Regions from separate parts of the Streptomyces sp. BoleA5 genome, predicted to be linked through region 3. Evidence: riboswitches for the same ligand, from Rfam matches in the RefSeq annotation. Region 3 holds a riboswitch; each other region holds the start of a gene.
The links. Region 3 has a riboswitch for thiamine pyrophosphate ahead of B085_RS0127015 (thiamine ABC transporter substrate-binding protein). Riboswitches for the same ligand answer to the same signal wherever they lie in the genome.
Positions count from the first base shown of each region.

Region 1: linked by a shared signal. The riboswitch ahead of B085_RS0115390 (purine-cytosine permease family protein) and the one ahead of B085_RS0127015 (thiamine ABC transporter substrate-binding protein) in region 3 are both predicted to bind thiamine pyrophosphate.
Region 2: linked by a shared signal. The riboswitch ahead of thiC (phosphomethylpyrimidine synthase ThiC) and the one ahead of B085_RS0127015 (thiamine ABC transporter substrate-binding protein) in region 3 are both predicted to bind thiamine pyrophosphate.

Region 1 is NZ_KB892100.1:68,087-77,987, reverse strand. Features, by position in the region: gene B085_RS0115415 (GNAT family N-acetyltransferase) at 56-589, shown strand; gene B085_RS49310 (hypothetical protein) at 826-987, shown strand; gene B085_RS0115405 (hypothetical protein) at 1,148-1,414, shown strand; gene B085_RS0115400 (hypothetical protein) at 1,626-2,360, shown strand; gene B085_RS0115395 (hypothetical protein) at 2,664-2,912, shown strand; TPP riboswitch at 3,129-3,221, shown strand; gene B085_RS0115390 (purine-cytosine permease family protein) at 3,213-4,619, shown strand; gene B085_RS50050 (hypothetical protein) at 4,659-4,898, shown strand; gene B085_RS51915 (Ku protein) at 4,921-5,301, opposite strand; gene B085_RS0115375 (SDR family oxidoreductase) at 6,284-7,159, shown strand; gene B085_RS0115370 (helix-turn-helix transcriptional regulator) at 7,239-8,234, opposite strand; gene B085_RS0115365 (hypothetical protein) at 8,397-8,705, shown strand; gene B085_RS50045 (hypothetical protein) at 8,877-9,050, shown strand; gene B085_RS42535 (tachylectin-related carbohydrate-binding protein) at 9,276-9,901, opposite strand, start outside.
Region 2 is NZ_KB892093.1:49,022-58,922, reverse strand. Features, by position in the region: gene hisC (histidinol-phosphate transaminase) at 1-548, opposite strand, end outside; gene B085_RS0108725 (LacI family DNA-binding transcriptional regulator) at 887-1,987, shown strand; gene B085_RS0108720 (metallophosphoesterase) at 2,156-3,193, shown strand; gene B085_RS0108715 (hypothetical protein) at 3,355-4,221, shown strand; gene thiC (phosphomethylpyrimidine synthase ThiC) at 4,379-6,124, opposite strand; TPP riboswitch at 6,117-6,244, opposite strand; gene B085_RS41780 (YibE/F family protein) at 6,306-7,610, shown strand; gene B085_RS0108695 (hypothetical protein) at 7,625-7,825, shown strand; gene B085_RS0108690 (flotillin family protein) at 7,946-9,421, shown strand; gene B085_RS0108685 (DUF5326 family protein) at 9,465-9,677, opposite strand; gene B085_RS0108680 (cupin domain-containing protein) at 9,800-9,901, opposite strand, start outside.
Region 3 is NZ_KB892115.1:50,895-60,795, forward strand. Features, by position in the region: gene B085_RS45905 (hypothetical protein) at 1-612, opposite strand, end outside; gene B085_RS43900 (hypothetical protein) at 1,080-1,463, shown strand; gene rlmN (23S rRNA (adenine(2503)-C(2))-methyltransferase RlmN) at 1,784-2,890, shown strand; TPP riboswitch at 2,958-3,062, shown strand; gene B085_RS0127015 (thiamine ABC transporter substrate-binding protein) at 3,054-4,139, shown strand; gene B085_RS0127020 (ABC transporter permease) at 4,208-5,821, shown strand; gene B085_RS0127025 (ABC transporter ATP-binding protein) at 5,821-6,846, shown strand; gene B085_RS0127030 (LOG family protein) at 6,973-8,094, opposite strand; gene B085_RS0127035 (hypothetical protein) at 8,141-9,295, opposite strand; gene B085_RS0127040 (ABC transporter ATP-binding protein) at 9,277-9,901, opposite strand, start outside.

The DNA.
Region 1 (9,901 bases), on a different contig from region 3:
CCGCCTTGCCCATCCCCGATTACCGTTGCGGCGTCTCCTTCGCCAGGATGAGCCCATGACCGAGATCCAGACTCCCCGTCTCCTCCTGCGCCGCTGGCACGACGACGACCTTGTACCCATGGCCGAGATCAACGGCGACCCGCAGGTGATGCGCTGGGTCGGCGACGGCTCCGTGCGTGACCTGGAACACACGGCGGAAGCCATCGAGCGGTGGGAGGAGGAGTGGGACGAGGAGGGCTTCGGCCTCTTCGCCGTGGAGATGCTGGCCTCGGGCGAACTGGCCGGTTTCACCGGTCTGACGCTGCCGGAGTTCCTTCCGGAGGTGATGCCGCAGGTGTCCGTCTGCTGGCGGCTCGGTCCGCAGTTCTGGGGCCAGGGCTACGCCTCGGAGGCCGCTCACGCCGCGATGGAGTTCGCGCTCCAGGACCGCGGCCTGGATCGCCTGATCGGCATCGCCCGGATCGGCGACAACGCCTCGGAGAACGTCATGCGCAAGCTCGGCATGGCGCCGCAGCGCGAGATCACGCACCCGGAGTACGGTTTCCCGCTGCGCGTCCACACGATCGACCTCAGCGAGTTCCACGCCTGAACCGCGGCCTCCCCACGGCTCCTGCCGGCGGGATGGGCCAGGCGAACGCGGAGCGTGGCCGGCCACCAGCCTCTTTCGGCAGGGGGGCGCCGACCGGCCGGCAGGGCCACGCCGGTGCATGCGCCTACCCGGTCAGGCCCGGCCCGGTGCCCCCTTCCAGACCGCGACCCCGGAGTGTCGCGCGACCGATGCGAGGGGTAGCCTGCGGGCCCGTTCGAAGTCACCGGAGGATCCCCGTGCACACCCCCGTTTTCCTGCTGCGGAGCGTGCTGGGCCTGGGCGGCGGAATGGTGGTCGCCTGGGAATCGGACCGCCAGGCTTCCGGGCCGGGCTGGAGGAAGCCGCGGCTCTTCTCCGCGACGGCGGCTCTGTTGCTCGCCGCGCTACTGGGCGTCTGAAGCGCGTTGCAGAGGGCGAGATGTGCAGGCCGGGCCCCGGGCAACGGGGGTCGAACCGAAACCCGCGTTGCTCCCGAAGCCAGGGCGGCCCGGGCATGAACGCGAACCGGGCGCGAACAGCGACAATCCGCGCAACGACGTCGAAGACGAGAGACAACCCGTGAAGAGACCGGCTCCGCGCTCCACCTCGGCCCCGTATGCGACCTCCGCGACCTGCGCCGCAATCGGCGCCCTGCTGTGGGTGCCCGGCCGGACCAGCGCTCCCCCCAGGATCTACCGGGACTTCCCCGCAGCCGACTTCACCACGCCGTCGGCCTGGCGGGTGTGGTCGCCGGCAGTTACCGAGGACCGTCTTGGCCTGTACCTCCTCGCGGCGGGGGTGGTGCCGGCCGTGGCCGTGCGCCTGATCTCCGTACGGCGCGACTGAGCCGCGCCCGCGCAGCCCGACAAAGCGGTCATGCCGTCAACGAGCCGGTATCTTGCGGGCAACTCGGCGGCGCTCCGCTGTCAGAGCCTGATGAGACCGTTCCCGCACGAGTGACAGTGCACGGATCAGCCCGGGTCCGCCCCGCCGGCCCCGGACCCGTGCATGGCACGATGCCTGATCACGAACGAGCACGAGGAGATCGATCCCATCCATGAACGATCAAGGCACTCCTGTTGCGGCGAACCGCTTCAGGGTCGTCGCGGTTGATGCCGACTGGCCGGAATCACGGCAGTTCATGGGTAGCGGCCACAACCATGTCACGGGCGACATGCACGTGTTCCTGTGGTTCGGCTCTGCGTCCTATGACTCCCAGGCCGAGCACGTCAGGGTTTTCAGCGCATCCTCCGGCAACGCTGAGGCCGGCGAGGTGCTGGAGGACGCTTTGGAGGTCTACTGCCACCACGACGAGGGACTTCCGGCCGGCCGTCCGGTACCCGAACCCGTCACCATCACCGCAGACGGGAAACCCGCGACGTTCGAACTATGGCGGAACGGCAGCAACCCGCACTGGGTCGCCCGGGGCCGCGTCGAGAACACCGAAGTGGTGCTGTCCGGCTCCGGGATCGAACCCGGCGAGCTGCGCCTGGTCCGCGTTGACGACCTGGCCGCGTACTCGGCCCCGACGGCCTTCCTCCCGGCTCGGGAAGCGATCTCCGTTGCCATGGGGAGCGGCCTCCGGGCGGCGGGGTCCGGTCGGCAGTCGCAGTCCGGGGAGGCGGACACCGCGCTGCGGGTCCTGCGCGACCTCGCCGCCCGGGGTGCCGCGATCGGGGGACCTGGTCGGGAATTGCGCGGGGAAGAGGCGGACACGGTGATGCGCGCCCTGCGCGACCTCGCCCAGGGCGCCGGCCCGGCCCCGGCAGGAGAGTCGGGAGCAGAGGGCTGATCACCGCCGCCACCAACCGCCTGGCGTACTCCTCGCTTGATCAAGGGGGCAAACAGTCCCTGAGCTGGGAAGGGATGCCGTGCGTAGCACGAAGTGGGCGGCCGTGGCGGCTGCGGTCATTGCGCTGGGTGCCGCAGGCTGCGGCACCCGGCGCCGTCGGCACGGAGGCGTCCGCGGTGACGGAGCCGGCGGCGCCTCAGCCACGGCCCGCGGGCACCGGACCTCTCACGAAGGACGTCGTGCGGGCGAACCCCTGACCAGTTTCAAGACAGTGCTGAGCGTGCGGCTTTGTGAGGGGTAGGCGTGACGGACAAGCCGAAATGGCAGAATCATCCGGCCTGGTATCTGTTGCTCATCGTGGCGCAGTTGGTGTTCGTGACCTCCGAGGAAGACAAGATAAGTCGTTTCCTCGATGCGCTGGGTCTCCTGCTGTGGGGAATCCTGTGCGGGCGTGAATTGACGAAACGGGCCGCGTACCGGAGGGCTACCGCTGGAGGCGCGGCCCCGGCGGACAGGAGACGCCAGTGGCGCGAACGCAGCCGGGACACCTAGGCCTTGTCGTCAAATGAGCTCCCCCAGCTGACGCTGGGAGGTGCCCCCACGCTGCGTTGTCGAATCGTCCGAGTAGCCCACTACGAGGACGATCCCCGCCTTGCTATGCACACATCCCGGGCGTGAGCCTCAGCGGCCGAGAGGTGGGCCGTCCCACCCGCACGGGTCTCATCCCGTCGACGCGCCGGGCTTCGCCGTCGGGTTACTCTGTCCCCCGTACCGGACACGGGGTGCCCCACCGGGGCTGAGATCACACCCGTCGAACCTGAACCAGTTCGTACTGGCGGAGGGATGTCTTCCATGCCATTGGCGCATGTTTCCAGCGGTCTGCCCACCGACGGCCGGCAGACCGTCTTCGACGGCCGGATGCCGGCGGCCGCCGGCGATCTCCGGATCGAGGCACACGGCATACAACCGGTCCCCGAGAGCAACCGTTACGGCGGCCCGGGACGCCTGTTCACCGTGTGGTTCGCCCCCAATCTCACGATGACCGGGGTGTTCACCGGCACCATCGGGATAGTCCTCGGACTGGACTTCGCCACCGCGCTCACGGCCGTGGCGCTCGGCACCGTGGTCGGCGCGATACCCACCGCCTACCTGGGCACCTGGGGCAGCCGGACCGGCGCGGGGCAGCTGCCGCTGGCCCGGCTCGCTTTCGGCCGGGCCGTCGCGCTGCCCGGCATCCTGCAGTGGCTGTCCTCGGTCGCCTGGGACGCGCTGATCGGGCTGTTCGGCGGGGACGCGCTGGCGCGGCTGTGCGGCTGGCCGTTCTGGCTCGGAGTCCTGGTCATGATGGTCGCCCAGGGTGCTCTCGGCGTCCTGGGCTACGAGGCCGTTCACCGGCTGCAGATCGTCATGACCTTCGTTCTCGCCGCCGCCTTCGTGCTGATCGCCTGGAAGCTGCTCGACGGTGTGCACCCCGCGGCCAACGGCTCCGCCCATGGCGCCGACCGGGGTGGGGCGTTCGTCCTGACCAGCACCATCGCGCTGAGTCTGGCCCTGTCGTGGGCTCCGTACGCCAGTGACTTCAGCCGCTACCTGCCGCGGACGACCTCTGCCCCGCGCATGTTCTGGTACACGCTGGCGGGGTTGGTGGTGTCCTTCGTGGGCGTCCAGGCACTCGGGCTCTGGGGCGCGTCGGTCCTCACCGACCAGACTGCCGCAGGCGTGGCCGAGCTGCTCGGTGGCGGGCCGCTCGGGGCGTTCGGGCTGCTCGCCGTCGCCCTGGCGGCCCTGTGCAGCAACGCCATGAACGACTACAGCGGATCCCTGGCCCTGCAGACCGTCGGCGTGCGCGTTCCCCGCCCCGCCGCGGCCGCCTTCGCCGCGGTGCTCGGCTTCCCCCTGGTCCTGTGGATGCACGCCGCCGACACCACCGCCCGCTTCCAGAACGTGCTGCTCTTCGTCGGCTACTGGATTCCCGGCTTCGTCGCGATCGTCATCGTCGACTGGCTGGCCCGGGCACGGGCACGAGCGGGCGCACCGATCGACCTCGCCGCCGAGACCGGCCGACCGCAGCCCGGCTGGTACGCCGTCGTTGCGTTCGTGGCCGCCTTCGCCGCCGCTGTGCCGTTCATGGACACCAGCCTGTACGTCGGCCCGGTGGCCGAGGCCCTGCACGGCGCGGATCTCTCGTACTACGTGGCGTTCCTCGTGGCCCTCGGCGTGTACACCCCACTGCGCCTGCGCCACCGTTCGCGGCCCTGAACCATCGTCCCCCGTCCGTCCCCCAAGGAGCGAGTCCGCATGCCCCCGACTTCCGCCGATCACACCGCCTTCGCCGCGCGGGCGCTCGGTCGCGTACGGGCCCACTCACCGCTGGTCCAGAACCCGGGCGATGTGCCACGACTGCGGGAAGCCGGCGCGGCGGGGGCGGCCGTCGTGTCCGGCATCTGCGCCGCGGAGGACCCCGGTGCCGCGGCCCGCGCCTACGCCGACGCCTGGAGCCGACCGCCCGCCCCGAGCCGGGCGAAGACCCTCGCCTGACGAGCTTCGAACACCCGCTTGATCACCCAGGACGGCCGGGGAGACGTGGTCCGGTGCACGGACACACCGGCAGCCATGGCACGAGCATGGCGCGCGGTGACCTCAGTACTGCCGGCTGCTCCCCGGCGCGCAAGGTGACTTCGGCGACCGCCACAGCGTCGTGCCTGGCCAGAGCCTCCACCAGGAGCGGGCGTGGGCGCCGACCCTGTTCGCCGGCGGCGCCTCCCCGGCAGGCCCTGGTGTGGAGCACCGGGCCGATGCCGCGCCCGTCGAAGAAACCGAGGACATCGACAGTGCGCCTTGCCGGGCGGGGGAGCGCGGCCGGACCCTTTTCGAGGAGCACGACGGTGAGGTCGTCTCGCCGCTCCACGCCGCGCGCGATCTCCGACGGGGGTGTCTCCACGTCTTCGGGTTCATAGCACTACCTCCGGTGCCTTAGTCGGGCTCCGTCGCTCGCGCGTGGACCTGGTGGAATCCCGTGCCGTTCCCCTGGGGTCGCGGGCTGGAGGCCGATCGGGTTGACGATCAGGCCGAGGCTCATGCAGCCGGCCCTGGTCCCGCGCGTACCGTCAGCCTGCAAGACGGGGCCGTTCCCCGCGAGGGATGCTGCTCCGGGGCGGTGATCAGGCACCTTTCGGCGCGGGCACCCGCCAGGCCACCGTCCGCGCCGGCGCAGGGGTGGGCCCACCTGCACCCGGGGCGGGAGCGGGTCGGAGCAAGCCCGGCGACGGAGCCGCCGAGCGGGGAGGGTGCAAGCGGCGTTCCCCCGGGCGTACTGGCCGGGCGGTGTGTCAGCGGCCCGGGCTCCGCACCAAGGCCGTGCCGGTCGGTCTGGGCGACCTCGGGGCCGAACTCGGTCCACGTGGCGGCGAAGCGCTCTTGCCGCGGCCACGGCGACCGCCAGGAAGGCGTTCGGTCGGGCCAGGGCGGGGTCGATCGCGGCGCCGCGGATGAACCGCCCGGTGCTGACTCCGGCCGCGGCCGCGGGCGCTCCGACCACCTCGACGGGTCGAACGTGTGTGCGAAAGTGTGCTGCGTGGGGCACCCGCTCCGGGCTCCGGCGGGCGGGGAGCAGTCCACCGAAGCCGAGCCGACCCCCGAGCTCTCGCGCGCCGCGGGTCGCCTTCCAGCCCGGTGGCGGGTTGTGAAAGGTGAGGTGCCTCTTACCGCCGATCCCACCGTGCCGAGTGCGCCACCGGGGCCTGCACGGGGGCGGACGCCGCGCCATGCCGGCCGGGACTTCGTGCTGGTCGCGGAACGCGCGCCGGAGAGCCTGCGCGCGCTCCGGTCCTGCCCCCGCACGCCTCTGCTGGTGGTTCGGTCCGGATGCCATGATCGCCTACGGGCGGCACGGTGTGCCGCCGGCGAGCGATACGGGGGGACGCATGACGCGGCGATGGCTTGTGACGGGGTGTTCGTCGGGACTGGGGCGGGCGCTGGTGGGCGCGGTGGCGGAGTCCGGGGATCTGGTGATCGCCACGGCCCGCAAGCCGGCGGCCTTGCGGGATCTGGTGACACGGTATCCGGACCGGGTGACGGCGATGGCGCTCGACGTGTGTGACGCCGGGCAGTGCGAGGCCGCGGTGACGTACGCGGTCGATCACTTCGGTGGAGTGGACGTGCTGGTGAACAACGCGGGGTCGGGACTGTTCGGCGCGGTCGAGGAGGTGTCCGACGAGGAACTGCGCGCCCAGCTCGAGGTCCTGACGGTCGCCCCGTGGCGCCTGAGCCGCCTCGTCCTGCCGCTGATGCGCCGTCAGGGCTCGGGCCACATCGTCAACGTCTCCTCGCTCGTCGGCCGGATGGGGCTGCCCGGCCTGTCCGCGTACGTGACGGGCAAGTACGCACTGGAGGGTATGACCCAGGCGCTCGCCGCGGAGGTCGCACCCTTCGGGATCAGGGTGCACGCGGTGGAGCCCGGCCAGTTCGCCACCCACTACAGCACCGCGGTGACCGAGGCCGCCGACCGTATCCCCGAATACCTGGTGAGCACGGCGGAGGTGCGGGCGGGTTTGCGGGCCATGCTGGACGATCCGTCGATCGGCCGCCCGGAGACGTTCGCCGCCCATGTGCTGCGGCTCGTCGCGGCCCCGTCGGCGCCCGTGCGCGTGCCGGTCGGGGAGGACGCCTATGCCTACCTGGAGGCGGTCGAAGCCGCGGCTCGCGACGAGCTCTCGGCTGCGCGCGCCTTCGTCCACGGCCCCGTCCCGGCGCCTCGAGAAGGGCCGGCGCCATGGGTGGCCGCGCTTCCGGAGGTGTGACGCCGGCGGCCACGTCCCCGGTACTCGGCCGACCAAGCGGACCCGAAGCGTCAATGGTGCCCCGTCTCTGGGGCGGTGTTCAGCACCGGTCCGGCAGCCAGCCCCGCTGCACGGCGCGCACACCGGCCTCGAAGCGGCTGCGTGCGTCGAGGCGCTCCATCAGTTCGGAGGCGATCCGGCGGGCCGTGCGGTGCGACACCCCGAGCCGTTTGGCGATCGCCTCGTCGGTGTGGCCCTCGGCCAGGAGCCGCAGGGCGGTCGCCTGCTGGCCGTTGAGCCCGTTCGGGTCGGTGGAGACGATCTCGCCGAGCGGCTGCGCGGACTCCCAGGTGGTCTCGAAGAGCGCGCACAGTGCGGTGAGCGTGCCCTGACCGGTCAGCAGGACGGCGCCCGCCGCGGTGTCGTCGCTGCTGACCGGGATCATGGCCGTCAGCCGGTCCATGATGATCATCCGGGTCGGCAGGGACGGAGTGGTACGGATCCGGCCGCCCAGCCGGGCCAGCGAGGTGGCGTGTTCGACGGTGGGCCGGTGGGTGCGGACGCTGTCGAGGTAGATCGTGCGCATCCGAACCCCGCGGCCGAGCAGATCCTGGTTGAGCGGGCGTGAAGCGGCCATGTTCTCCGCGGTCTGCGGTCCGCCCGGGGCGAAGGCGAGGAATTCCTCGCGTACCTCGCGGGTGAGCACGGTCAGCCGGTCGCGTATCTGGTCGAGGCCGACCAGGTGCTCCACCCCGGGATGGCTGGCGGCCGGGCGGAGTTCGGCGTACTCGGAGATGAGCCGGGCCGCGGCGGCCCGCGAGGCTTCGAGACGCAGCTGCTGCTCCGCCAGCTGGGCCTGCTGGCGGCCCATCAGGATCTCCATGCCGATGTCCGGCGAGACAGCCCGGAGGCGGCCCGCGTCCCCCGCTGCGGGGCGTACCAGGGCCAGCTCGCTCAGGGTGTCGAGAGCGTTGCCCACCTCTTCGACGGAGAGGCCCGCGGCGTGGGCGAGGGCCGCGACACCGGCGGCCGGGTTCCTGAGCATGGCGCGGTACACCGTCTCCGTGGCGGAGTCGAGTCCGAGAGCGGTCAGCATGTGGTTCCCCCTGTTTTCCTGCGCACGGCATCCCCCTGCCCGACGATGATGTTCGCAGAGGGACGGGGGATCGTCACAGGGGCAGGACGGAACCGGCCAGGGCCTCAACGGTCCAGCGGGCAAAGCGACGTGAAAACGCCTGCGGTTGAGACTCTGGAGCGCATGTATCTGGTCCACGTGCATCTGGAACTGCCCTCCGGCGAGGAACTGCCGCAGGATGTGAGGGCAATGGTGCGGTCGGCGATCGTTCCCCGCGACCGCGTCGAGCACGTCGCCGTGCACACGGTCTCTCCCTCCGAACTCACCCTTGGTCTCTATCTGCTGGCCGACGGTCTCGACGAGGCGGAGGAGCGAGCCCTGCGGGTGTGCCGCCGACTGCTCGGTGACGTGGCGCCGTTGGCGACGGCGCGGCTGACCGGCGCGGGGGTGCCGCTGATGCCGCTGGCCTTCGCGCCGCGGAACGGCGAGTGAACGGGCCCGTTTGGACGCATCAGTCCAAGGCCCCTTCCGTCCATCCCTGAGCTCTTTCCACGAGCCTGAGCTGCGACGAACCTATTGGTCACCGGCCAGGCCGAGCGTCACCGCGGGACGTGAGGACGGGCCGGACCCCGTATCTCTCCTCTGGAATGAACGGAAACAGGCATGCTTCGCTCCCGAATCGCCAAGGTCGCCGCGGTCTGCTCTCTCGTCCTCGCCGTGGCTCTCGCCGCCCCGGTGGTCACGCCCCGGTCCACGGCGGACGCGGTTCCGTCCTCCTCCGTTCTCGTCGCGGACGCCGGCTGGCAGGTCACCCCGGCGGACGCCGGCTGGCAGTAGGTGGCAGCCGGCGCTTCGGCCGCCGGACTTCCAGCTGGCGAACACCTGGATCGACGCCAGTGGACTTGCCAAGGGCGGCGCCCCCTCGAAGCGAGGGGGCGCCGCCCTTCTGCGTGGGCCGGTGACGGCCGACCGCGGAGTCCAGGACCAGGGGCTCGACCTGCAACGGACGCCGCGAAGGCCCCGCCGAGGACCGGCGGGGCCTTCGCGGCGTCGAGTGACGCGTCAGGCGATCTTCTTGTAGCGCAGGGCGACGTACGAGGAGGCCGGGTGGCCGCCGATGTCGCCGCTGTAGACGTTCGCGGTCGAGTAGTTCATGTCCGTGGCGGTGCTGCCCTCGGCGTAGTAGTAGAAGGTGCCCGCGTCCTGGTCCTTCCAGCCCGCGAAGAGGACGGCGTGGTCGGAGTAGTCGTTCAGTGCGTCACCGGGCCGGAGGTCGGCCTTGTTGATCTGCGTGCTCACGTTGGGGAGGGTCTCGGTCGTCAGCGAGGTGGTGAGGTGCCAGGTCATGGAGACGAAGCCGGAGCAGTCGGTGCGGTAGGAGTGGTCGCCGTCGACGTCGGTGGCATAGGCGCTCTGGCTGTAAGGGATGTTGCGGTTGTACCAGTCCTTGGCCCGGGCGATGACCTCGTTGCGGTAGATGGTGCCGCCCTGTACGGACTTCGGCGGGGTCGGCGCCACGTAGGCGCAGTTGTTGGCGTAGGCCGACAGCAGGCTCTGGGTCCAGCCGGACGCGTCCACCGGGTCGTCGGAGTGGTAGGCGATGTCGCTGCCGTCACCGTCGGTCGGGTCCGAGTCGTGGTACCAGTACATGCCGCCGTTGGTGCGGCCGTAGTAGAGGCCGCCGCCCG
Region 2 (9,901 bases), on a different contig from region 3:
ACGTCCGGCGGGACGCGGTCCAGGAAACGCTCCAGCGCGTCCCGGCGCACCACCGTGCCGGTGGGGTTGTTGGGGTTGCAGACGAAGATCAGCCGCGTCCGGTCCGTGATCGCCGCGGCCATCGCGTCAAGGTCGTGCGTCTCGCCCGCGTCGAGCGGCACGCGTACCGAGGCCGCGCCGGTGATCTGCGTGATGATCGGATAGGCCTCGAAAGACCGCCAGGCGTAGACGACCTCGTCACCCGGGCCCGCGGTCGACTGCAGCAACTGCTGCGCGACGCCCACCGAACCGGTGCCCGTCGCGATGTGCTCCTCCGGCACGCCGAAGCGGTGCGCCAGCTCTGCGTGGAGCGCCGTGCACGCCATGTCCGGGTAGCGGTTGAAGTTCTCCGCGGCGGCGGTGGCCGCCTCCAGGACACCGGGCAGCGGCGCGTAGGGGTTCTCGTTGGAGGACAGCTTGTAAGCCGTCACTCCCTCTTCCACGGCCGGGGGTCTGCCCGGCTTGTACGTGGGGATGCCGTCCAGTTCGCGGCGCAGTTTGGGGCTCATGCCCCACACCATACGAGCGCCCGCCCGGCCGGGGGAGGGCTTGCGGCACACGGGCTCGCGGCAGGGGCTCACGGGGAACAGGGCAGGTGGTGCGACGCACTGCGCGCCGGTGGCGCGCGCGGTGGCGCGCATCCCTCGTAGGGGTGAGTTGATGGCCGCGCGCTCCGCGCGGCGCGGGGCGGGCGGCACCCGGTAACGGGCCGGTAACCCGTGGTAGACACCCGCCACCACCTGGGCTTTCCCGGCCGCGCCCGGCGCCGCGGGCGGGGAAACGTATCTGTCAACGGCTTCTCCGGCACCCCGCGAAAGGACGACCCGACCCCTACTATCACCACGCCATGACAGCAGCAGGGAAGCACCAGGCGAGCCGGCCCGTCGGACGCCGGCTGGAGCGGGCCGGCATCAGGGACGTGGCCGCCGCGGCCGGAGTCTCGATCACCACCGTCTCCGACGCGCTCAACGGCAAGGGCCGACTGCCCGACGCCACCCGCCGTCACGTCCGTGAGGTCGCCGACCGGCTGGGGTACCGTCCCTCCGCCGCCGCCCGCACGCTGCGCACCGGCAGGTCGGGGCTGATCGGCCTGACCGTGACGACGTACGGGGAAGAGCCCTTCACCTTCACCGAGTTCGCCTACTTCGCCGAGATGGCCCGGGCCGCCACCTCCGCCGCGCTCGCCCGCGGATACGCCCTGGTCATCCTGCCGGCCTCCTCCCGGCACGACGTGTGGAGCAACGTCGCGCTGGACGGCACGGTCGTGATCGACCCCTCCGATCACGACCCGATGGTGACCGAGCTGGTGCGGCAGGGCATCCCCGTGGTCAGCGACGGCCGCCCGACCGGCAGTCTGCCCGTCCGGGCCTGGGTCGACAACGACCACGAGGCCGCCGTGCTCGGCATCCTGGAGCACCTCGCCGAGGCCGGGGCCCGCAGGATCGGACTGCTCACCGGCACCAGCACCGACACCTACACCCGGCTGTCCACCTCCGCCTACCTGCGCTGGTGCGAGCAGATCGGCCAGGAGCCCGTCGTCGAGGCCTACCCCGCCCACGACCCGTGCGCCGGCGCCGTCGCCGCGGACCGCCTGCTCGCCCGGCCCGACCGCCCCGACGCGGTCTACGGCCTCTTCGACCCCAACGGCACCGACCTGCTCGCCGCCGCCCGCCGCTACGGGCTGCGCGTACCCGAGGACCTCCTGCTGGTCTGCTGCAGCGAGAGCATGGTCTACGCGACGACCGAGCCGCCGATCACCACGCTCTCCCTCAAACCGGGCCGGATCGGCACCGCGGTCGTCCAGTTGCTCATCGACGCCATCGAGGGGGTGGACGCCGGCCGCCCGGTGCAGCAGGTCATGCCGACCGACCTGATCGTGCGCACGTCCTCCCAGCGGCGCCCGCCGCGCACCACCGTCAGCCCGCCCCGTGGGCCCGCGGGAACATAGGAACGGGCGCTTCCTAGGCGAGAAGAGCCCGCCCCGGGCGGATTTGTCCGCGCGGGATGAAATCGCTATCAGCAGGTGTGTCACGCCACGACATCGTGATTCCTATGATGGGCGGATGGTGGCGCGACGGTGGAGGGGTCGATGACTCAGGGGGTAGGTCAGGGACCCATGCCCGGTACCTCGTACGGCTGGTCCCAGGACCTCGCGGAGGCGGTGGCGCACGGCGCGCCCATGACGCCGTCGGTGCACCCCGCCGACGCCGTCGGGGCTCCGCCCGGGCATCCGGCCGAGCACGAACAGACGATGATCGACGAGCAGATGATGCCACCGGAGTACACGCCCACACAGCGCGACCTCCCGGTGGTCACCGCGGCCGACACCCAGGCGCTCGGCCCGCTCTACGTCGTCGGCGACATCCACGGCTACGTGGACCGGCTACACGAGGCCCTGTACGCGACCGGGCTGATCGACTCCGAGGGCCACTGGGCGGCGGGCAACGCCCGCCTGTGGTTCCTCGGCGACTTCACCGACCGCGGCCCCGACGGCATCGGCGTGATCGAGCTCGTCATGCAGCTGTCCGCGGAGGCCGCCGCGGCCGGCGGCTACGCCAGGGCCCTCATGGGCAACCACGAACTGCTGCTGCTCGGCGCCCACCGCTTCGGCGACACCCCGGTGAACTCCGCCGCGGGCACCGCCTCCTTCCTCGCCGCCTGGCGCCTCAACGGCGGCCAGACCAGCGACATGGAGCGGCTGCAGGACCACCACGTCGCCTGGATGTCCCGGCTGGACGCGGCCGCCCTCACCGACGGCCATCTGCTGCTGCACTCCGACACCACCGCGTACCTGGAGTACGGCACCACCATCGACGCGATGAACGACGCCGTCACCGGCATCCTGCAGCGCGGCGACGCCGACGAGTGCTGGGAGCTGTTCCGCAAGTTCACCCGGCGCTTCGCCTTCCGCGGCGAGTCCGGGCCGCAGGCCGCCCGCGAACTGCTGGACACCTACGGCGGCCACCGCGTCGTGCACGGTCACAGCCCCATCCCGTACCTGCTCGGCGAGCCCGGCGCGGAACCCGGCACCGAGCAGCCGGACCGCTCCGCGGTCGTCGTGGGACCGCACGTGTACGCGGAGGACCTGGCGGTGGCCATGGACGGCGGGGTGACGATGGACGGCAAACTCCTGGTCGCACAGCTGCCGTTGTAGACCCCGAAACCCCCATTTTCCGGAAACACTCTGTCACCGCGTCACCTCCGCGCTCTACCATCGGGATATCCGTAGGCAGCTTCTCCTCCGCTTCCGCCCAGCCGGACCGGACCTTCGTCCTTCGTGAACCCCGGGAGGAACCGGAGACGGAGCATCGGGGGATGCACATGAACAGCGCTCCACACCTGCTGACCGAGGACCGCCCGGAATTCGAGCGCGCCCTCGACACGGCTCTGCACTCGGAGGGCACGCGGGCCGCCCTGGCCGAAGCGCGGAACCGCCTCAACGCCGAGCAGTTGCGCACCCTGGCGCTCAACGCGGCCGAGCCCATCTCGGCCTGCGCCGCGCCCGAGTACGAGCAGTTCGTCAAGGTCCGCGAGGCCTTCGCGGAACAGCGCCGGGAGGCACGCACCGCGACCGTGCCGGGCCTCGGCTACGCGGCCGCGGCGGCCCCGGTCGCCGCGGACGGCTCGGGGGCCGGGCTGTTCGCCGTCGTCGCCGTGCTCACACCGATCCTGGCGGGCACGGCCGCCGTCATCTTCCTCGTGCTCGGGTACGCCCTGCGCTTCGGGCACCCCGAACCGGCGATCGCCCAGCCGCTGCGGCAGGCCGGCTGGCTCTTCGCGGCCGTCGCCGTCTGCGGCATCGTCATCGGCATGGTCGGACTGCTGCTCACCGCGCTGCGCAACGGCTCGACCGCCCTCCACGATCCGCCCGGCGGCGAGCCCCGCGACGTCGCCCTCGCCCGCGAGCTGTGGCGCCGGGCCCTGGTGGAACGGGGACTGCAGCCCTTCCTCGACGACGCCCTCGCCAAGGCCGCCGGCGCGGCCCCCACCGCACCGGCAGCCCCTTCCGCGACCACCGGCGGCAACCCCCGCATGCCGCGGCTCGGTTACTCCCGCCCCGACTTCTCCAGCCCCGGCCACGAGTCCTCCCCCGAACCAGGGGACCGCTTCACCAGCCCCGACTTCACCAGCCCGGACTTCTCCAGCCCCGACTTCGGCGGCCCCGACCACAGACCGGACTGACCCGGCGGACCCGGCGGACCCGGCGGACCCGGGGCGTTGTCGTACCCCGGTGCCACAGTGCGGGCATGGACACCGACCGGTTCTGGCAGCTGATCGACTCCGCCCGCGCCACGGCCCGCGTAGCGGATACCGCGGCGGGCCGCCGCGGGATCACGGGTCAGTCGGCGATCGGGAGGTAGACGCGGTTGCCCGAGGCCGCGAACTCGCGGGACTTCTCCGCCATGCCGGCCTCGATCTCCTCGGGTGTGCCGCCGTGCCGGCGGCGGATGTCCTGAGAGATCTTCATCGAACAGAATTTCGGCCCGCACATGGAGCAGAAGTGCGCGGTCTTGGCCGGCTCCGCCGGGAGCGTCTCGTCGTGGAACGCCCGTGCCGTGTCGGGGTCGAGGGCCAGGTTGAACTGGTCCTCCCAGCGGAACTCGAAGCGTGCGTCGGAGAGCGCGTCGTCCCATTCCTGGGCGCCGGGGTGGCCCTTGGCCAGGTCGGCGGCATGGGCGGCGATCTTGTAGGTGATGACGCCGGTCTTGACGTCGTCGCGGTCGGGCAGACCCAGGTGCTCCTTGGGGGTGACGTAGCAGAGCATGGCCGTGCCCCACCAGGCGATCATCGCGGCACCGATGCCGGAGGTGATGTGGTCGTAGGAGGGCGCGATGTCGGTGGTGAGGGGGCCGAGGGTGTAGAACGGCGCCTCCTCGCAGATCTCCTGCTGGAGGTCGACGTTCTCCTTGATCTTGTGCATGGGGACGTGTCCCGGACCCTCGATCATGGTCTGCACGCCGTGCCGCTTGGCGACGGTGTTGAGTTCGCCGAGCGTGCGCAGCTCCGCGAACTGGGCCTCGTCGTTGGCGTCCGCGATGGAGCCGGGACGCAGGCCGTCGCCCAGGGAGTAGGTGACGTCGTAGGCGGCGAGGATCTCGCAGAGCTCCTCGAAGTTCTCGTAGAGGAAGCTCTCCTTGTGGTGCGCGAGGCACCAGGCGGCCATGATCGACCCGCCGCGCGAGACGATGCCGGTCTTGCGGCGCGCGGTCAGCGGGACGTACCGCAGCAGCACGCCGGCGTGCACCGTCATGTAGTCGACGCCCTGTTCGGCCTGCTCGATGACGGTGTCCTTGTAGATCTCCCAGGTCAGCTCCTCGGCCTTGCCGTCGACCTTCTCGAGGGCCTGGTAGAGGGGGACGGTGCCGATGGGGACGGGGGAGTTGCGCAGCACCCACTCGCGTGTGGTGTGGATGTTGCGGCCGGTGGACAGGTCCATGACCGTGTCGGCGCCCCAGCGGGTGGCCCAGGTCATCTTGTCGACCTCCTCCTCGATGGAGGAGGTGACCGCCGAGTTGCCGATGTTGGCGTTGACCTTCACCAGGAACCGCTTGCCGATGATCATCGGCTCGGTCTCCGGGTGGTTGACGTTCGCCGGCAGGACGGCGCGTCCCGCCGCGATCTCCTCGCGGACGACCTCGGGGGAGACGTTCTCGCGGATCGCGACGTACTCCATCTCCGGGGTGGTCTCCCCCCGCCGCGCGTACGCCAGTTGGGTCACCGGCTGTCCGGGCCGGCCGCGCCGGGGGAGGCGGGGGCGTCCCGGGAAGACGGCGTCCAGGTTGCGCAGGCCGCCGCGCGGTGCGGTGTGTTTGAGGCCGTCGTCCTCGGGGCGGACGGGGCGGCCGGGGTACTCATCGGTGTCGCCGCGGGCGACGATCCAGTTCTCGCGCAGCGGCGCGAGACCGCGGCGGACGTCGGTGGTCACGTTCGGGTCGGTGTACGGGCCGGACGTGTCGTACAGCGTCACGTCCCGGCCGTTGGTCAGGTGCACCCGGCGGACGGGGACCTCGATGTCCGGGCGGGACCCGGTCACGTAGCCCTTGTGCCAGCCGATTTCGCGCGCGTGTGCATCCTGCATGGTCATGAGACCCACTCCCTACGCCGGCATTACCCGGTAACAGGTTCAGCGGTCGGCGCAGCTGGTGGCCCTTCGGCCGGTCAGCGCCCTCTCAGCCCGGTGCTCCGAGCTCCCGCGTTTGCAAAGGTGCCTCAACGCTAGCGGGTCCTCGCTGACGCACACCAGAGGGTGTTGCGATGATCGGGCCGTGGACTCCACTCACCCGCACTCGCAAGCCCATGGTCACGGACACGGGCACGGGCACGGCCCGGTGCCGCCGGTCTCCCGGCACCTGCGCAAGGTCATCGCCGCCGTCCTGATCCCCTTCGTCGCCGCCGTGGTGGCCGGCCTGGTGGTGCTGTGGCCGGGCGGCGTGCCGAAGCACGAGCGCAGCGGCGTCGGCTTCGACCAGCAGACGCAGTCCGGGCGGGTGGTGAAGGTCGAGGAGGTCAAGTGCTCGGACGTCAACGCCGAACCGGGCACCGGAGCCGCGCCCTCCCCCGGCCCGACGTCGGCGCCGTCGGGTCCGGCGATCTGCGAGCGCGCGACCATCGAGGTCGCGTCGGGCAAGGACGCGGGCCGCACCTTCACCGAGATCGTGCAGCCGACCCAGACCCGGCACTACACGAAGGGCCAGAAGGTGCTGCTGGCGTACGCGCCGCAGGCGCCGCGCGAACTGCAGTACTCGGTGACCGACGTCGACCGGGCCTTCCCCCTGTGGCTGCTGGCCGGGATCTTCGCCGCGGTGGTGGTCGTGGTCGGGCGGCTGCGCGGGGTGCTGGCGCTGATCGCGCTGGTCATCAGCTTCGCGGTGCTGACGCTGTTCATCCTCCCGGCGATCCTGCACGGCAGCAATCCGCTGCTGGTGGCGGTGATCGGCGGCAGCGCCATCATGCTGATCGCGCTCTACATGTGCCACGGCCTCAACGCCCGTACCTCGGTCGCGGTGCTGGGCACCCTGTGCTCGCTGCTGCTGATCGGCGTCCTGGGCTCGGTCTTCATCGACTGGGCGCTGCTGAGCGGCAACACATCCGACGAGACCGGGCTGATCCACTCCCTCTACCCGGGCATCGAGATCCGCGGCCTGCTGCTGGCGGGCATCATCATCGGTTCGCTGGGCGTACTCGACGACGTGACGGTCACCCAGACCTCGGCGGTGTGGGAGCTGCGGGAGGCGGACCCGGGGACGAGTCGGCGGCGGCTGTACTCGGCGGCCATGCGGATCGGACGGGACCACATCGCCTCGGTCGTCAACACCCTGGTGCTCGCCTACGCGGGCGCGGCGCTGCCGCTGCTGCTGCTCTTCTCCATCGCGGAGCGCGGGGTGCTGGCGGTGGCGGGCAGCGAACTGGTCGCCGAGGAGATCGTGCGGACCCTGGTGGGCAGCATCGGGCTGGTGGTGGCGGTGCCGCTCACGACCGCGCTGGCCGTCCTGGTGGTGTCGGCGGACCGCGGCAGCGGCGACACTGTTCCCGCGGGCACCGGTCGGGGTCACCGGCGCCGCGCCAAGTGAGCCGGGAGGGGAACGTGGTCGGACTGCAGGGCCGGGTGACCGGAACGGTCGGGCCAGGGCTGGTCGGCGAGGTGATCGTGCACGTCCGGGGCGGTGCCGAGGCGTTCCTGGCGTACCCGGCGACGGCCGGCGAGCGCATCGAGAAGGGCACGGTCGTGGTGGTCGTGGAGCACCTGCCGCCGCGCACCGTGTACGTGGCGCCGGCGTACGGCTGAGCGGAGCGGTCCGCTCCACGTCAAGAAAACGACAAGGATCCGTCAGGACCTACCGGACCGTCATCCACAGGCGGACACTCCCGTACGCGGCCCCGATCGGGGCCATTCGTAAGGGGGCGTATGCCGATGCTGATCGGCGTTGCGGCGGGCGGGGCGCTCGTCGCGGTCATCATTCTGGTCGGCCTGTTCAAACTGATGTGGCGGGTCGCCGAGCCCAACGAGGCACTGGTCATCTCCGGCTCCAAGCACCGCACGGACGGTGTGGGGGAGGGGATGGGGTTCCGCATCGTCACGGGACGGGGGACCCTGGTCCTGCCCGGCGTGCAGGCGGTGCGCAGGCTCTCGCTCGACCTCAACGAGGCCGAGCTGAACGTGGACTGCGTCACCCAGCAGGGCATCCCGCTGAAGGTGCACGGCGTGGTCATCTTCAAGGTCGGCGACGACATGGTCTCCATCGCCAACGCGGCACGACGGTTCCTGGACCAGCAGAAGTTCATGCCCGAGCGGGTGCACAACGTCTTCGCCGGTCATCTGCGCTCCATCGTGGGCGGGCTGACGGTGGAGCAGATGATCCGGGACCGGGAGCGGCTCACCGCCGAGACCCGGGCCGCCTCTGGCTCGGAGATGGAGAAGCTCGGCCTGATCATCGACTCGCTGCAGATCCACGAGATCGTCGACCCGACCGGTTACATCAACAACCTGGCCGCGCCGCACGCCGCGGCCGTCCAGCGGGACGCGCGCATCGCGCAGGCGGAGGCGGACCGGCTGGCCACCGAGGCCGAGCAGCAGGCCGCGGCCCGCATGGCGGAGGCGACCCGGGACAGCCAGATCCTGCAGGCGGGTTACATGGCCGAGCGGGACAAGGCCACCGCGTCCTCCCGGCAGGCGGGCCCGCTCGCGGAGGCGGCGGCCCGGCAGGAGGTCGTCGTCCAGGAGACCCGGGTCGCCGAGCTGGAGGCGCAGCGGCGCGAGCAGCAGTTGCAGGCGGACGTCCGCAAGCCGGCCGACGCCTCCGCGTACGAGAAGCGGACGCTGGCCGAGGCCGAGCGCGACGCGCGCATCTCGGCGGCCGAGGCGAAGGCCCGGGAGACCGAACTGGCCGCCGCCGCCGAGGCGAACCGCGTCAAGACGGCCGCGGCGGCGCAGGCGGAGCAGACCAGGGTCAGCGGTGAGGCGAGTGCCGCGGCCACCCGGGCCACGGGTGAGGCCGAGGCCGCGGCGACGCAGGCGCGGGGTCTGGCGGAGGCCGAGGCCGCGAAGGCCAGGGGCCTGGCCGAGGCGGAGTCGATCAAGGCGCGGGCCGCCGCCCTGGCGGAGAACCAGGAGGCCGTCGTCGCCCAGCAGTTGGCGGAGAACTGGCCGGAGATCGTCCGGGCGGGCGCCGAGGCCTTCGGCAACGTGGACCACATGGTGCTGCTCAACGGCGCCGACGGGATGTCGGAGATGTTCGCCAAGGCGCTGACCATGGGCGGCACCGGTCTGGGCCTGGCCCGTCAGCTGCTCGCCCAGATGAACGGCGCGACCGGCGCCGGCGGCGACGCCCCACCGAACGGTGCGGCGCCGCGGAGCCCCGAGCGCGTCCGGCTCCAGGACTGAGCGGCGCACGTCCCGTGGGGCCCGGCGACCGGGCCCCACGGGGTCACCACTTGTCGCGGGAGTCGGACGAGGACGAGGTGAACTTCTTGACCACGTACACCAGGCCGCCGACCAGCGCCACGAAGACCAGCACCTTGAACAGCAGCCAGAACAGGAACCCGATCGCGCTGGCGATCATGCCGCCGAAGACCACGATCGCGATCACCGGCACCGCGACCCACTTGACCCACCAGGGCAGGCCCTCGAAGAGCTTCACCGTTTCCTCCTCCTTGTCGTCCTTCCGCTCCCAGGCTAGGGCCGCGGCGGTCCCCTGCGGAGGCCTCGCGGTCCCCATCCGTCCCTGACCCGCCCCCTACGGGAACCCGGGGGCGAAGGCCCTCAGGCCTCGGGGGGCGAGAAGACGACCAGGACCTTCAGGTCCTCGGTGACGTGGTGGAAGCGGTGCGGCGCCCCGGCCGGGACGTAGACCACGCTGCCGCG
Region 3 (9,901 bases):
CACCGGGGTGGTGTCGCGCTGCCCCACGAACGTCCGGCCGCGGACCACGGCGACGGAGTAGTCGCGGTTGCTCGCATTGGCCACGCCCGCCGAGTCGATGTCGCACCCCGAGAGCCTGCCGGGGCCGGGGAAGGGGGCCACGAAGGGCCCGCGGCCGGGGCCGAGGAGCGGAGCGGCGGGGTCGAGGACGGGACCGGCACCGGTCTCGACGATGGGGCTGGTACCGGGGCCCAGGAGAGGTCCGCGACCGGGGTCGAGGAGCGGGCCGGAACCGAGGAGGGGGCCCGAACCGAGGAGAGGCCCGGAACCGAGCAGCGGGCCGAGGCCGAGCCCCGGACCGCTACCGAGCCCGGGACCGCTACCGAGTCCGGGGTCGGTGCCGAGGTATCCGTCGGGGTACGGGTAGTCGTCGTACGGATCGGGCCACGGGAAGTCCGACGTCGATGCCGAGGGCGTGTTCGTACCGTCCGTGCCCACGGCCTGAGCCGTCGTCAGGGAGCCCGCGGATATCGCGGTGGCGATCAGGGCCGCCGGCACCACCGTGCGCGCGAGTCGTCCGAACCGTCGAAGGGACCGCCCGCAGGGCGGCGGGGTCCTGTCTGCAGGACGCATGGAGACACTCCTCGTCGATCTCTGGCCGGCACCGAGCCGGAGGGCTTCCGGCAGGGCTGGGGCCCCTGTGGACGGGATCCGTACCCGCGCCCACCGGCGTCCGGCGCCAAGGTCATCCCAGTGGCGCAGCCCGTTCCCTCCCACCGGGCCGCACTCACCCGATCGACGCCCCGCGCCTCGACAGACCCTGACCCCCCGTGAGCCGTACACCGCTGGCCAACGTTCGCGGGGAGCGAGTGGTGCGCGGGCTCAAGGTGCAGGCAGGACACCGCTCATGACATACGGGTAGAAAACGGAAGAGGCCCGGACCGCCGGGCCTCGAGCGGCGAAGAGGTGGCTGAGGTGGCGGAAGCCTCCACGGACGAGTCGGCCGACGAGAAGTCCGTCGAAGAAGGGGATACCGGCAGGAGCTGAAACGCACTCTGGGCTCCTTCCAGGTCTTCGCGATCTCGTTCGCGTTCGTCTCCGTGGCCGTCGGCATCTTCTCCACCTACGGCGACGTGCTGCAGAACGCGGGCCCCGTCGGCATCCGGCTGTGGATCCTCGTCGCGGTCGGGCAGTCCCTGGTGGCCCTGATGGTCGCGCAGCTCGCGGGGCGCATCGCCCTCAGCGGCTCCTCGTACCAGTGGGCCTCGCGGCTCGCCGACCCGAAGGCCGGCTGTGGGCTCGGCTGGCTGACGTTCTGCTACCTGGCGATCGCCGTGGTCGCCATCGACAACACCCTCGCGAGCCAGGCCTTCATCCGCTCGCCGGCATGCGGCCGGGCGAGGACACGGCGCGCGTCATCACGCTCGTGGTGCTCTTGGTCCAGGCCGTGCTCGCCGTGGCCTCGACCCGTCTCGTCAGCCTGATCAACACCGCGGCGGTCGGCCTGGAGCTCGCGCTCGTCGTGATCATGGCGGTCGCCCTCGTCACGAGATTTCCGGTGTGTCGGCCGGCCCCGAGCGTTCCTGGCAGGCGCCCGGACACATGCAGCTCGATGGCGTGGACGCCAGGATCCAGCTGTTTCCGCTGCTCGCAGCCGACCCCCTCGCAGCGTGGACCGCGACCGTCTGGGCCGTCTGTGGGCCGTGCAAGGTCGGCCAGGGCTGACGGAAGGCACCTGAGAGTGACGGGAGCCTCACCCATCTGACCTGGGCGGGCTTATTTGATCTGCGACACTGGGTGAACCATGCCTGCACCCGGAGAACTCACATTCGTCGCGCCGCGCGGAGCCAAGAGGCCGCCGCGGCACCTTGCCGATCTTTCGCCCGAGGAGCGCCGGGAGGCGGTCGCGGAGCTGGGGGAGAAGCCGTTCCGCGCCAAGCAGCTGTCGCAGCACTACTTCGCGCGGTACGCCGATGACCCCGCCGCCTGGACGGACATCCCGGCGGCGGCGCGGGGGAAGCTCGCCGAGGGGCTGCTGCCGGACCTGATGTCCGTGGTGAGGCACAGCAGCACCGACAACGACACCACCCGCAAGACGCTGTGGCGGCTGTTCGACGGGACGCTGGTCGAGTCGGTGCTGATGCGCTACCCGGACCGCGTGACGATGTGCATCAGCTCGCAGGCGGGCTGCGGCATGAACTGCCCGTTCTGCGCCACCGGCCAGGCCGGTCTGGACCGGAACCTGTCGACCGGGGAGATCGTGCACCAGATCGTGGCGGGCATGCGCTCGCTGCGGGACGGGGAGATCCCGGGCGGACCGGCGCGGCTGTCGAACATCGTGTTCATGGGCATGGGCGAGCCGCTCGCGAACTACAAGCGCGTCATCGGCGCCATCCGCCGGCTCACCGACCCGGAGCCGGACGGGCTGGGGCTGTCCCAGCGCGGCATCACGGTGTCGACGGTGGGCCTGGTCCCGGCGATGCTGCGCTTCGCCGACGAGGGCTTCAAGTGCCGGCTCGCGGTGTCGCTGCACGCGCCCGACGACGAACTGCGCGACACCCTGGTGCCGGTGAACACCCGCTGGAAGGTGCGCGAGGTGCTGGACGCCGCGTGGCACTATGCGGACGTGTCCGGGCGCCGGGTCTCGATCGAGTACGCGCTGATCCGGGACATCAACGACCAGGGATGGCGGGCCGACCTGCTGGGCCGGCTGCTCAAGGGCCGCCGCGTGCACGTCAACCTGATCCCGCTCAACCCGACCCCCGGCTCGAAGTGGACGGCCTCGCGGCCCGAGGACGAGCGGGCGTTCGTGGCGGCGCTGGAGGCGCACGGCGTCCCGGTGACCGTCCGGGACACCCGGGGGCAGGAGATCGACGGCGCCTGCGGTCAGCTGGCGGCTTCCGAGCGCTGACCAGCGCTTGCTAAGGTGACGGACGTTTGCGGCCGTTCGCCGCGACGTCACGCACATCACACAAAAGAACATCCGACAGGGGAGCGCGGAAAGCGCTGAGAGTGCGGCACGGCCGCAGACCCTCGGACCTGATCCGGGTCATACCGGCGTAGGGAGTCACCACATGAGCACCACTCGTCGGCGTGCGGCCGGCACCGTACTGGCCGTCGCGATCGGCGCGACCGCGCTCGCCGCATGCGGCAGTGACGGCGGGGACGCCGCCAAGGGCGGCACCCCCTCCAAGACCGTCACCCTGGTCAGCCACGACTCCTTCGCCGCGTCGAAGGACGTGCTGAAGGCGTTCACGAAGCAGACCGGCTACACCGTCAAGGTGCTGCGCGGCGGCGACGCCGGCGCCGCCGTCAACCAGGCCGTGCTGTCCAAGGGCAACCCGCAGGGCGACGTCTTCTTCGGCGTCGACAACACCCTGCTGTCCCGGGCCCTCGACAACGACCTGTTCGAGCCGTACGAGGCCAAGGACCTCGACAAGGTGCCCGCCGCGCTGCAGCCGGACGCCGCGAAGCACCGCGTCACCCCGATCGACTTCGGCGACGTCTGCGTCAACTACGACCGGAAGTACTTCACCGAGCACAACCTCCCGGTGCCGGAGAGCCTCGACGACCTCGTCAAGCCCGCGTACAGGGACCTGCTGGTCACCGAGAACGCCGCCACCTCGTCCCCGGGGCTCGCCTTCCTCCTCGCCACCACCGCGAAGTACGGCGACGCGGGCTGGGAGGAGTACTGGAAGAAGCTCAAGGCGAACGGCGTCCAGGTCGTCGACGGCTGGGAGCAGGCGTACTACGACAACTTCTCCGGCGCCGGTGGCGGCAAGGGCGACAGGCCGCTGGTCGTCTCGTACGCCTCCAGCCCGCCCGCCGAGGTGCTCGGGCTGAAGACGCAGCCCGAACAGGGGCCGACCGGTGTCGCGACCGGCACCTGCTTCCGGCAGGTGGAGTTCGCCGGCCTGCTGAAGGGCGCGAAGAACCCCGAGGGCGGCAAGGCGCTCGTCGACTTCCTGCTGAGCCGCGCCTTCCAGGAGGACATGCCGCTCAACATGTTCGTCAACCCCGTCCGTGACGACGCGAAGCTGCCCGAGGTCTTCACCAAGTACGCGCCGGTCGTCGCCGACCCGGCCACCGTCGCCCCGGAGAAGATCGCCGAGAACCGGGAGCAGTGGGTCAAGTCGTGGTCCTCGCTCGTGCTGAAGTAACGAAGACCGCCGGGGGCGGGCGCGCCCGGGCGGTGGCCGTCCGGCCGCTCGCCGTACGGCTCGGCCTGATGGCCGTGCCGGTCGCCTTCTTCGGGCTGTTCTTCGGGTACCCGGTCGCCGCCATCGTCGCCCGCGGGCTCCGCGAGGGCGGGCGGTGGCGGCTCGGCCGGTTCGCGGACGTCCTGGGCGAGCCCGACGTCCTGCACGTGCTGTGGTTCACCTGCTGGCAGGCGGCCGCCTCCACCGCGCTCACCCTGGCGATCGCGCTGCCCGGCGCGTACGTCTTCGCGCGCTTCGACTTCCCCGGCAAGCAGGTGCTGCGCGCGGTGGTGACCGTGCCCTTCGTGCTGCCGACGGTGGTCGTCGGCTCGGCCTTCCTCGCGCTGCTGGGGCGTGGCGGGCTCCTCGACGAACTGTGGGGGGTGCGCCTGGACACCACGGTCTGGGCGATCCTCCTCGCGCACGTCTTCTTCAACTACGCCGTGGTCGTACGCACCGTGGGCGGGCTGTGGGCGCAGCTCGACCCCCGCCAGGAGGAGGCCGCGCGGGTCCTGGGCGCGGGACGGCTCGCGGCCTGGCGCAGGGTGACGCTGCCCGCCCTCGCCCCCGCGGTCGCCGCGGCCGCGCTGATGGTCTTCCTCTTCACCTTCACGTCCTTCGGCGTGATCCAGATCCTCGGCGGCCCCACCTTCTCCACCCTGGAGGTGGAGATCTACCGGGAGACCGCGCAGTTGCTGGACCTCCCGACGGCGGCCGTGCTGACGACCGTCCAGTTCGCCGCCGTCGCGGCGATCCTCGCCGTGCACGCCTGGACGGTACGGCGCAGGGAGAGCGCGCTGCGGCTGGTGGACCCGGCCCGCACCGCGCGGCGGCCGCGCGGCGCCGGCGAGTGGGGGCTGCTGGCGGGCGTGCTCGGCGTCGCAGCGCTGCTGATCCTGCTGCCGCTGGGCGTGCTGGCCGAGCGCTCGCTGCACGGACCCGACGGCTACGGCATCGGCTACTACCGGGCGCTGGGCTCGGCGGCCGGAAGCGGCGGGACCTTCCTGGTGGCGCCGGTCGCCGCGGTCTGGAACTCGCTCCAGTACGCGGCCGCCGCCACCGTGATCGCGCTGGTCGTCGGCGGGCTGGCCGCGGCCGCCCTCACCCGGCGCGCCGGGCGCCTCGTGCGGGGCTTCGACGCCCTGCTGATGCTGCCGCTCGGCACCTCGGCGGTGACCATCGGCTTCGGCTTCCTCATCACCCTCGACGAGCCGCCGCTGGACCTGCGCTCCTCGTGGATCCTGGTGCCGCTCGCCCAGGCGCTGGTCGGGGTGCCCTTCGTGGTGCGCACCATGCTGCCCGTGCTCCGCGCCGTGGACGACCGGCTGCGCGAGGCGGCGGCGGTGCTCGGCGCCTCCCCTCTGCGGGTGTGGCGCGAGGTCGACCTGCCGCTGGTGCGGCGGGCGCTGCTCGTGGCGGCGGGCTTCGCCTTCGCCGTGTCCCTGGGAGAGTTCGGCGCCACCGTCTTCATCGCCCGCCCCGACAACCCCACCCTCCCGGTCGCGGTCGCCCGCTTCCTCGGGCGGGCCGGGGAGCTCAACCACGGCCAGGCGATGGCGCTCAGCACCGTGCTGATGCTGGTGTGCGCGGGTGCGCTGCTGGCCCTGGAACGTATCCGCATCGACAGGTCGGGGGAGTTCTGATGACCCTGCTGCGACTGGACGGCGCCACGGTGCGCTTCGGCGGCCACACCGCCCTGGACGGCGTGGGCATGGAGGTCTCCGAGCACGAGACGGTCTGCGTGCTCGGGCCCAGCGGCAGCGGGAAGTCCACGCTGCTGCGGGTCGTCGCCGGGCTGCAGCGGCTGGACTCCGGGCGCGTGCTGCTGGCCGGCCGCGACCAGACGGGAGTTCCCGCGCACCGGCGCGGTGTGGGCCTGATGTTCCAGGACCACCAGCTCTTCCCGCAGCGCGACGTCGCCGGGAACGTCGACTTCGGTCTGCGCATGCGCGGCGCCGCCCGTGCCGAGCGCGAGCGCACCGTCGCGGAGTTGCTGGAGCTCGTCGGGCTGCCCGGCGCGCAGCGGCGCGCGGTCGCGTCCCTGTCCGGCGGTGAGCAGCAGCGGGTCGCCCTGGCCCGGGCCCTGGCGCCGGGGCCGCGGCTGCTCATGCTCGACGAGCCGCTGGGTCAGCTCGACCGGGGCCTGCGCGAGCGCCTGGTGGTCGAGCTGCGCGGGCTCTTCCGGCGGCTGGGCACGACGGTGCTGGCCGTCACGCACGACCAGAGCGAGGCCTTCGCGCTGGCCGACCGGGTCGTCGTCATGCGCGAGGGCCGTGTCGAGCAGGCCGGTACCCCGCTGGAGGTGTGGCAGCGGCCCGCCTCCGAGTTCGTCGCGCGCTTCCTCGGCTTCGACAACGTGGTGGCCGCCACCGTCACCGGCGAGGCCGCCGACACCGCCTGGGGCAAGGTCCCCGTCCCCGCGGGCTCGCCGCAGGGCCCCGGGAGGTTGCTCGTCCGGCCCGCCGGCGTACGGCTCGTCCGCCCCTCCGACGGGTTGCGCTGCGACGTGCTCGCGCGCACCTTCCGCGGCGACCGGGTCACCCTGCTGCTCCGCCCCGAGGAGGGCCCGCGGCTGGAGGCGGGCTGCGCCCCGCGCGACGCCCCCGCGGAGGGCGACACGGTCGGCGTTTCGTTCAGCGCGGAAGAGGTCGTGGTCCTGGGCGGGTAGGCCCTGTTGAGTACTGGGGCCTCAGGGAGGGCGGCGGTGCCGATGGGTGGGCACGGGCGGGCTGTTCGGCTGTCCCGCCGCTGTGCGCCCGAAGGGCGCGAGACGGCGCGACAGCCACAGCGCGGCCTAACCCCGCGTCAGGCGCGCCAGTGCCTCCGGGGCTTCCTCGACGGAGTCGACGAGCGCGATGCGCGATTCCATGGAGCGGCCTTCGGCCAGAGCCTGGAGAAGGGGCCAGGCCGGGAGGCGCCGGGTCCAGTGGTCGCGGTCGACCAGCACCATGGGGCGCGGGGTGCCGTGGGACTCGTAGTAGTTCGGCGTGGTGTTGTCGAAGACCTCCTGCACGGTCCCCGCGGCGCCCGGCAGGAAGACGACCCCGGCGGTGCAGCGGGCCAGCAGCCCGTCCTCGCGGGTGGCGTTGGCGAAGTACTTGGCGATGTGCTCGGCGAAGGCGTTCGGCGGCTCGTGCCCGTAGAACCACGTCGGCACTCCGATGGAGGCGCCGCCGCCGGGCCGGCGGTCGCGGACGTCGAAGGCGGCGCGCGCCCAGTCCGTGATGGAAGGGCGGAAGGAGGGGACCTTGGCCACCGTCTCAAGGGCCTCGGCGAGCATCGCGTCGTCGAAGGGCGCCGCGTAGGCGCCGAGGTTGGCCGCCTCCATGGCGCCCGGTCCGCCGCCCGTGGCAACGGTCAGGCCCGCGCGGGTCAGCGCCCGGCCGAGGCGGGCGGCGCCCGCGTACGCGTCGGTGCCGCGCTCCATGGCGTGACCGCCCATGACGCCCACGACGCGGGTGTCCGCGACGAGTTCGTCGAAGGCGTCGGAGACCGCGTCGTCGTGGATGCTGCGGAGCATCGACGCGTAGATGTCGCCGCTGCCCCGGGTGCGCAGGAACCACTGGTAGGCGCGGGCGTCCGGCGTCGCCTCGTAGCCGTCGTCGACGAGGCCCTCGTACAGTGCGTCGGGGCCGTAGAGCGAGCCCCGGTACGGGTCGAAGGGCAGGTCGGGCACCGGAGGGAAGACCATGGCGCCGCCGGCGCGGACGTGGGCGGCCGCCTCCGGCTGCATGGGGCAGCCCAGGAAGACGGCCTCGGCGATGTCGGCGGACATCAGGGCGGGCGTACGGGTCGTCAGGTCGACCGACTGGACGCGGTGACCGCGCAGCGAGCCCGACGCGGCGACGCGGTCGAACTCTTCGAGGGTCTCTATCTCGTGATCGTTCGGATCGTTCGGCGACAGCACGCCCGTCACCCTAGCGCCCGCGGCGGGGGCCGCCGCCGCGGGGCTCCGCAGGGCGCTACGGCAGCGGCAGGGTGCCCAGGTGGGCGACGAGCAGGGTCAGCGGCAGCACCACGGCGAGGACCGCGAGGGCCCGCACGGCGGCCGCGTTGCGCAGCAGGGCGGCGGGTGCGCCGAGCCGGGTGAGGGCGGCGGTGGCGGGACGGCGGGCGCGCTTGGCGTCCACCGTCGCGGTCAGGGCGGTCGCGACCGCCGACAGGACGACCAGGAAGGCACCCAGGGCGGTGAGCGGCCCGACGGGGTGCGCCGCGGCGCCGAGCCGGCCCGTGCCGGCGAGGGCGGTGGCGGCCACCGCGCACAAGGCGCCCAGCGGGCGGCCCACGAGCGCCGCCTCCTCCTGGAGGGCCCGCCCCGCCAGAAGCCGCAGGGCACCGGGCCGGTACGCAGCCAGCAGCCGTCCGCACAGGTGGACCAGGCCCGGCATGGCCAGCACCATGCCGATGGCCGTCAGCAGCCAGCCGCCGACGACGGCCGGGGCGACGTGACCGAGGCCGCCGGGCAGCGGGAGCGTGCCCCCGGACGCCGGGGCGCCGGCGTCCCCGGCCGAGGAGATCTGTACGGCCAGGCCGATCGCCACGAGAGCCGCGCCCCACGGCAGGGCCGAAGGAGTGCGGCCCTCGCGGCCGGTGGGCTCCTCCTGACGGGACCGCCGCGGCCGCAGGACGACCGCGGCCGCGACCGCCGCGACCAGCGGCAGTGTGGCCGACAGCGTCAGCGCGCCCGCGAACGGGAGTTCCCGGTCCGCGCCCAGTGCCTCGGCGGCACCGGTGAGGTGCGGGCCGGGCAGGTCACCGCGGAGGAAGAGGAAGCCCAGGAGCGCGATCAGGACGCCCAGGCCGCAGTTGAGGGCGGAGCTCGCCGCGGCCAGCAGGGGCAGCCCGTGCCGTCCGAGCCCGGCGGCGGCCAGGCCCGCGTGCAGCCGTCCGCTCGGCTCCGTACGGGCCACGAGCACCGACAGGTGGACGGTGGCGGCGAACGGCGCAGCGCACCACAGCAGCGGGACCAGGCCGTCCGGTGCGGGCGCGGGGTGCGCGAGGGCGTGACCGAGAACGGCGAGCAGCAGGAACCCGGTGCCCGCGGCCGCCGCGACGACCAGCAGCCGGCGCAGCAGCACCTCCGGCCGGGAGCCGAGGGCTACACGGAGGCTGAGCACGAGTCGGCGTCCTCCCGCTCCTGTTGGGGCATGCCGGCCGTGAAGCGGCCGTCGACGAGGGTGACCACCCGGTCGGCGAGGGAGACGACCTCGGGCTCGTTGGACGCCAGCACCACGGTGATGCCGTGAGAGCGGGCGGCGCTGGTCAGTATCCGCAGCACCTGGGCGCGGTCCGCGCGGTGCAGCGGGGCGGTCGGTTCGTCGGCGAAGACCACCGACGGCCGGTTGACCAGGGCGCGGGCGATCGCCACCCGCTGCCGCTCGGCCTGCAGCAGCCTGCCGGGCCGCTTGCGGGCGGCCCCGCCGATGTCCAGCCGGTCCAGCCACTCCTGCGCGTCCGCGCGGGCCGTGCGGTACGGGACACCGCACAACAGGAGCGGCAGCGCGGCGTTCTCCCGGACGGTCAGTTCGGGGAGCAGCTGCGGGCTGCTGTCGATCCAGCCGAAGCGCTCACGGCGCAGCCGCTCGCGGGCGGTCGCGCCGAGGGTGTGCACAGGGGAGCTGTTGAACCACACCTCGCCCTGCTCGGGGAGCAGTTCGCCGGACAGGCAGCGCAGCAGGGTGGTCTTGCCCGCGCCGTGCGGGCCGAGGACGCCGAGGATCTCG